Linked DNA regions of Amycolatopsis sp. NBC_01488. The protein of the gene in region 2 interacts with the protein of the main gene of each other region in a pairwise test. Links are inferred from orthologs where the notes say so. Each region holds a gene or a part of one and is shown on either strand. Other genes may lie near its edges. The genes, in order: OG738_RS38035 and paaC.

Region 1 (3,314 bases), 7.5 Mb from region 2 along the record:
CGTCGCCTGGTTGTATTGGCTGGCTGTCGTGCTGGTGAGTGTCTTCGGCACCATGGCGGCCGATGTCCTGCATGTCGGTTTCGGTATTCCTTACGCCGTTTCAACGGTGTTCTTCGCTGTCGCGCTGGCCGCGGTTTTCGGGGTCTGGTATGCGACCGAGAAGACGCTGGCGATCCACAGCATCACCACGTTCCGCCGGGAACTGTTCTACTGGCTCGCGGTCGTCACCACCTTCGCGCTCGGCACGGCGGCGGGCGACCTCACGGCGACGACGCTGCACCTGGGGTATCTCGGCTCGGGGATGGCCTTCGCGGTGCTGATCGCCCTGCCGCCGCTGGCGCGTCGATGGCTCGGGCTGAACGCCGTCTTCGCTTTCTGGTTCGCCTACGTCCTGACCCGCCCGCTGGGCGCGTCGTTCGCGGACTGGATGGGCGTCCCCGCCGGCCGCGGCGGACTCGACCTCGGCACCGGGCCGGTCAGTCTCGCTCTGCTGGTCGCGATTCTCGCGTTCGTCGGGTATCTCTCGGTCACCCGTAGGGACGTCACGCGCCTCGGCGCGGGTGAAACTCGCTGACGTGCACGTCACCTCGTCAAGCGTTGTGGTGGATCCGGGAAAACCCCGATGGCACGGTCTCTTCGGCGTCGCATACTGGACCGGTGGGCGCCGGAGCCGGGGCAGGACGGTCGTTCGGCCGCCGACCCGTCTCGCAATGGGGGAGTGACATGCGACGTATCCGATCAGTGCCGGTGTTCGCGGTGCTGCCGGCGGTGATGCTGGGGCTGTGCGTCTCGTCGGCGGACGGCGCCTCGTCCGGGAAGGTCACCACTGGCCGGCCGCCCGATTCGGGCAGCGCCGTGAACTTGGTCGACTACACCGACAACGACGGCGCGGCGTCGACTGTGGTCCTGACCGGAGGGATCGGCGATTTCGGTGCGGCAGTGAGCGTCGACGCGAACGGTGCGGTCAGTCCCGATCACGACGGTGGCCTCGAACTGACGCTGTCGCAGGGATCTTTCCGGCTCGACGTGGTCGAACTCGATCGCCATGTCGCCGCCGTGATGAGCACTTTTCCGCCCGACCGCACCACTTGTTCCGGCACCGTGAGCGCGACCGCGCCGACGCCGATCGTGGCGGGCTCGGGCACCGGCGCGTATCGGGGGATCAAGGGCACGTTCACGCTGACCGTCACGATCGCCGAGGTCGACGCGAGGGCGAACTGCGGGCCGGGGAGCGCGTTTCTGGACCAGATCATCGTCACGGCTGGGTCCGGCACCGTTTCGCGGGCCTAGGCGCCCGGCGGTCCCGTTGGTGATTGCGGCCGTGCCGTTGGCAATGCCTTCGATCGGCCACTGAGGTGCACGTTGTCAGGTTGTGGCGTGGTACCGGTGTTCGGGCCGGCCGGCCGTGCCGTAGTTGAGGGACAGGTCTGCCAGGCCGCGGCGGACCAGGTCCGCGAGGTAGCGTTGTGCGGTTGCCCGGCTGATGCCCAGGCGCTCGGCGACGCCGGTGGCCGACAGGGGTTCGACCGACTCTCGTACGGTGGTGAGGACTTGGGCCATTGTGGTCGGCAGCCGCCGTTCGCCGGCGCGTTTGGCGGGGCCGCGCAGGAGTCCGTAGAGCGCGTCGACGGTCTCTTGGTTGGCGACGTCTGCTTCGCTGAGCCCGTCTCGGAGGCGCTGGTAGGCGGTCAGTTCTTCGCGTAGCTGTGCGAAGCCGAACGGCTTCACGAGGTAGTAGACCGCGCCCAGGCGGATGGCGCGGCGCACGCTGTCGATGTCGCGGGCCGCGGTGATCACGATGAAGTCGGGTTGATGATGATCTCCGCGCAGTCCGCTGATGAGATCCAGGCCGTTGCCGTCGGGCAGGTAGAGGTCGAGCAGCAGCAGGTCGGGGTGCGTCGTGCGGACCATCGCTCGCGCCTCGGCGAGGGAGTGGGCTTCGCCGACGGGGACGAACGGTTCGATCCGGCGGATGCTCGAGGCGTGTGCCTTCGCGATCCGGTAGTCGTCGTCGACGATCAGGGTCCTGATCATGCCCGGACCGCCGGCCGGGTGGTGGGCAGGCAGGTCGTGAAGGCGCCGCCGGGCCCGGGAGTGCAGGTGATCGTGCCGCCCAGCCGGGTCACCAGCCGGTGCACGAGCGCCAGGCCGAGGCCGCGGCGTACCCCGGCCCGCGCCGGTTTGGTGGTGTAGCCGTCGGCGAACACGCGTTCGGTGTCGTCGGCGGCGATTCCGGGACCGCTGTCGGTGACGTCGATCGTGATGACGTCGGCATCGTCTCGCAGCCGTACGGTGATGTGCCGCGGCGCGGGCGACTCGGCCACCGCGTCCAGCGCGTTGTCGACGAGGTTGCCGACGATCGTGAGGAGTGCCCGGGGATCGGGTCCGGGGTCTTCCAGCCGGGAGTCCGCGGTCACGGTGAGCAGGATGTCCCGTTCGGCCGCGATGGTGATCTTCGCGAGCAGCAGCGCGGCCAGCGCGGCCGGGGTGAGCTGGGCCCGCAGCTGTTCGGCCTGGCTCGTGCTGGTGGTGGTGAGCTCGTCCAGATAGGACATCGCTTCCTCGTGCTCGCCCATGCCGACCAGTACGGACAATACGTGCAGCCGGTTGGAGAACTCGTGCTGCTGCGCGCGCAGCGCGTCGGTCAGCCCGGTGACGCTGTCGAGTTCGCGGAGCAGGCCTTCCAGCTCGGTGCGGTCTCGCAAGGTCACCACGGAACCGACGTCCCGCCCGCCGAGCCGGACCGGCATCCGGTTGACCATCAGCAGGAACTCGTCGGTCAGCACGACCTGGTCGGCTCCGGCGTCGGTGCCGGCGAGCACGTCGTGCAACCTGCCGTCGGGCAGCAGGTCGTCGAGGGTGACGCCGATCGTGGCGTGCCGGAGCTTCAGCAGCCGCCGGGCCTCGTCGTTGATCATGCTCAGCCGCCCGTGCGGGTCGAAGGCGACGACCCCTTCCCGGATGCCGTGCAGCATGGCCTCCCGTTCCTGCAGCAGCCCGGCCAGGTCGTCCAGTTCCAGGCCGAACGTCATGCGCTTGAGCCGGCGCGCCAGGAAGAGCGACACCACGACCCCGACGGCGAGGGCGCCGCCGGTGTAGAGACCCAGCAGCGGGATCTCCGACCACAGCCGGCGTGACACGGTGCTCTCCAGGATTCCGACGGAGACCGCGCCGAGCAGTGTGCCGTCCGCGGCGCGCATGGGGGCTTTGCCGTTGGCGGACGGGCCGAGGGTGCCTTCGTCGATGCCGACGTGGGTCTGCCCGTCCAGCGCGCCTGCCGGGTTGTCGAGGAGTTGCCCGATGAGCGCCGGGTT
Region 2 (3,201 bases):
GAACCACGCGGACTTCCGAGGACTCCCCCGCCACCGAGGGGTCCTCGTGCGTCACCGGCTCAGGTGGGGTGTCGACGTAGAACAGCTCCTGGTGGATTCGCGCGCGGGGCACGTCCAGGGACGTCAGCAGCTCCTGCGCGCCCGTCACCATCTCGAACGGACCGCACAGCCACCAATGGTCCACAGAGGACACCGGAATCAGGGAAGAAAACAACGAACGCAGCTTCGGCACGTCCAAGCGCCCCGTGAACAGCTCCGCCTCGCGCGGCTCGCGCGACAGCACGTGGATCAGCTCCAGGCGGGAGGGCGCGCGGTCCTTCAGGTCGGCCAGCTCGTCCGCGAACATCACCGTGTCCGTGCGGCGGTTGCCGTACAGCACCGTCACCGTCGCGTCCGGGGTGGCCAGCAGCGACGACACGATCGACAGCACCGGGGTGATGCCCGAGCCCGCCGCGATCAGGACGTGGTGGCCGCCTTCCGACAGGTCGGGGGTGAAGGAACCCGTGGGCGTGGCCACCTCGATCGTGTCGCCCGGGCGGACCTCGTTCACCAGCCAGGACGAGAACAGGCCGTCCGGCACCAGGCGGACGCCCACCCGGGGCGCCGCGCCCGCCGCCGCGCAGATCGAATACGACCGGCGCTCGTCGCGGCCGTCGACCGAACGCCGCAAAGTCAGCGACTGACCCGGTTTGAAGGCGTATTCGGCAGCCAGGGAAGCAGGCACGTCGAACGTCACGGCGACCGCGTCGTCGCACAACCGCGTGACGCCCGCGACCTTCAAGGGATGGAACGCCACCTCAGATCTCCTTGACCTGCTCGAACGGCTCGGCGCACGCGCGGCAGCGCCGCAGCGCCTTGCACGCCGTCGCGCCGAAACGGGACTGCTCCTCGGTATCCGCGGACCCGCAGTGCGGACAGCGAACGCGCGACACCGGAGCCGACAGCGTCAGCGGGATCGGGCCCGACCGCCGCGGGGCCGCGCCCGGGGGCGCGATACCGGCCGCGGAGAGCTTTTCCCGGCCCGCAGCCGAAATCCAGTCCGACGACCATGCCGGGGACAGCTGCGTCCGGATCTCGACGTCCGCGAAGCCCGCCGAAACCAGCGCGTGCTCCAGGTCGTCGCGCATCGTGTCCATCGCCGGGCAGCCCGTGTACGTCGGGGTGATCGCCACGACGACGCGGCCGTCCGACTCGGACACCGAACGCAGCACGCCCAGGTCCGCCAGGGTCAGCATCGGCAGCTCGGGGTCGGTGACCGTGGCCGCGACGGCCGCCGCCGTCACCATTTCGCGTCCGGCATCGCCCGGGCGACGCTCTGCAGCTCCGCCAGCAGGAAGCCCATCTGCTCGGTGTGGACGCCGTCGCGGCCCGTCCGGCCCGAGACGCCGGCCAGCTCGCCCGAAGACGGCCGCACCAACGTCGCCGCGGAAAGGGCCTCGTCCAGGACGAGATCGAACTCGGGCCGCAGCGTCGCCGCGTCGACGAACTCGACCTCGTGCGTGTGGAACAGCTCGCCGACGTACGGCCAGACCGCGTCGAGCCCTTCCTGCATCCGTTCGTGCGACAACGGCGTCCCGTCGCCGAGGCGGACCAGCCACTGCGCCGCGTAGTCGCGGTGGTAGGTCACCTCCTTGACGCCCTTGACCGCGATCGCCGCCAGCACCGGATCCACCGACGACACCAGCCGCTGCAGCAGCGCGAGGCGCCACGTCGAGAACACGAACAGCCGCGCGATCAGGTGCCCGAAGTGGCCGCCGCCCAGCTCCGCGAGCCGGACGTTGCGGAACTCGTTTTCCATGCGCGAGAACGCGAACGAATCCTCCGTGCGCGAAGAGCCGTCGGCCTTGCCCGCCCGCGCGAGCAGCAGCCGCGCCTGGCCGAGCAGGTCGAGGCCGATGTTCGCGATCGCGACCTCGTCCTCCAGCTCGGGCGCGTTGGTGCACCACTCCTGCAGCCGATGGGAGAAGATCAGCGCGTCGTCGCCCAGCATCAGGCAGTACGCGGCCAGCCGGTCACCGTCCACACCGGACGGCACCGAAGTGTCCACTCCGGACAGCGGATCCTCGAAGCCGGTGCCGAACGCCCAGCGGGCGTCGTTCTCCTCGGTCAGCGACTCGTACACGTTGTCGAAACTCATATGTGCGGCACCTCCTCGGGGATGTCGTAGAACGTCGGGTGGCGGTAGACCTTGTCGCCGCTCGGCGCGAAGAACGGGTCCTTCTCGTCCGGCGACGACGCCGTGATGTCCGACGCCCGCACGACCCAGATCGACACGCCCTCGTTGCGGCGGGTGTAGAGGTCCCGCGCGTGGTGCAGGGCCATCTGGTCGTCAGCCGCGTGCAGCGACCCGACGTGCACGTGGTTCAGCCCGCGCTTGCCGCGGACGAACACCTCGTACAGCGGCCAGTCGTGCTTGACTGGGCCGGGCGCGGCCGGGACGCCCTCCAGCGGGACGGCTCCGTGGCCGCCTTCGGCAGTAAGGTCGCTCACTTGCGCTCCTTCTTCGCGGCGTGCGCCACGGCGGCTTCCCGCACCCAGGCACCGTCTTCGTGCGCGCGGCGCCGGTGGGCGATGCGCGACGCGTTGCACGGGCCGTTGCCCTTCAACACGTTCTTGAACTCGTCCCAGTCGACCGCGCCGAAGTCGTAGTGCTCCCGCTCGGCATTCCACTTGAGCGAAGGGTCGGGGAACGTGACCCCCAGCGCGGCAGCCTGCGGCACCGACATGTCGACGAAGCGCTGCCGCAGCTCGTCGTTCGTGTGGCGCTTGACCTTCCACGCCATCGACTGCGCGGTGTTCGGCGAGTCGGCGTCCGGCGGGCCGAACATCATCAGCGACGGCCACCACCAGCGGTTCACGGCCTCCTGGACCATGTCCCGCTGCTGCTGGGTGCCCTTCATCATCGTCATCAGCAGCTCGTAGCCCTGCCGCTGGTGGAAGGACTCCTCCTTGCAGATCCGGATCATCGCCCGCGCGTACGGCCCGTACGACGACCGGCACAGCGGCACCTGGTTGCAGATCGCGGCGCCGTCGACCAGCCAGCCGATCACGCCGACGTCGGCGAAGGTCAGCGTCGGGTAGTTGAAGATCGACGAGTACTTCTGCTTGCCCGTGATCAGCTTGTCGGTCAGGTCCGCGCGGTCGGCGCCCAGCGTCGCCGCCGCCGAGTACAGGTAGAGGCCGTGGCCGGCTTCGTCCTGG

The links.
Region 1: the proteins of paaC (region 2) and OG738_RS38035 interact in binary tests that used the Escherichia coli proteins (3 or more experiments, as listed by UniProt). The link is inferred for Amycolatopsis sp. NBC_01488 from one-to-one orthologs.

Annotation. Positions count from the first base shown.
Region 1 is NZ_CP109434.1:8,103,782-8,107,095, reverse strand. The notes cover bases 201-3,199. They hold OG738_RS38035 (response regulator), read right to left. Parts: upstream 2,035-3,199; coding sequence 1,366-2,034; downstream 201-1,365. Other genes in these bases: OG738_RS38030 (sensor histidine kinase), read right to left, coding at 2,031-3,199; OG738_RS38040 (hypothetical protein), read left to right, coding at 748-1,290; OG738_RS38045 (COG4705 family protein), read left to right, coding at 201-574. Outside these bases: more of OG738_RS38045, read left to right, coding at 1-200; more of OG738_RS38030, read right to left, coding at 3,200-3,314. UniProt on the Escherichia coli protein: Member of the two-component regulatory system DpiA/DpiB, which is essential for expression of citrate-specific fermentation genes and genes involved in plasmid inheritance.
Region 2 is NZ_CP109434.1:607,439-610,639, forward strand. Bases 209-3,094 are described here. They hold paaC (1,2-phenylacetyl-CoA epoxidase subunit PaaC), read right to left. Parts: upstream 2,138-3,094; coding sequence 1,280-2,137; downstream 209-1,279. Other genes in these bases: paaE (1,2-phenylacetyl-CoA epoxidase subunit PaaE), read right to left, coding at 209-796; paaD (1,2-phenylacetyl-CoA epoxidase subunit PaaD), read right to left, coding at 798-1,286; paaB (1,2-phenylacetyl-CoA epoxidase subunit PaaB), read right to left, coding at 2,134-2,448; paaA (1,2-phenylacetyl-CoA epoxidase subunit PaaA), read right to left, coding at 2,487-3,094. Also shown: more of paaE, read right to left, coding at 1-208; more of paaA, read right to left, coding at 3,095-3,201. UniProt on the Escherichia coli protein: Component of 1,2-phenylacetyl-CoA epoxidase multicomponent enzyme system which catalyzes the reduction of phenylacetyl-CoA (PA-CoA) to form 1,2-epoxyphenylacetyl-CoA. The subunit C may be essential for structural integrity of the alpha subunit.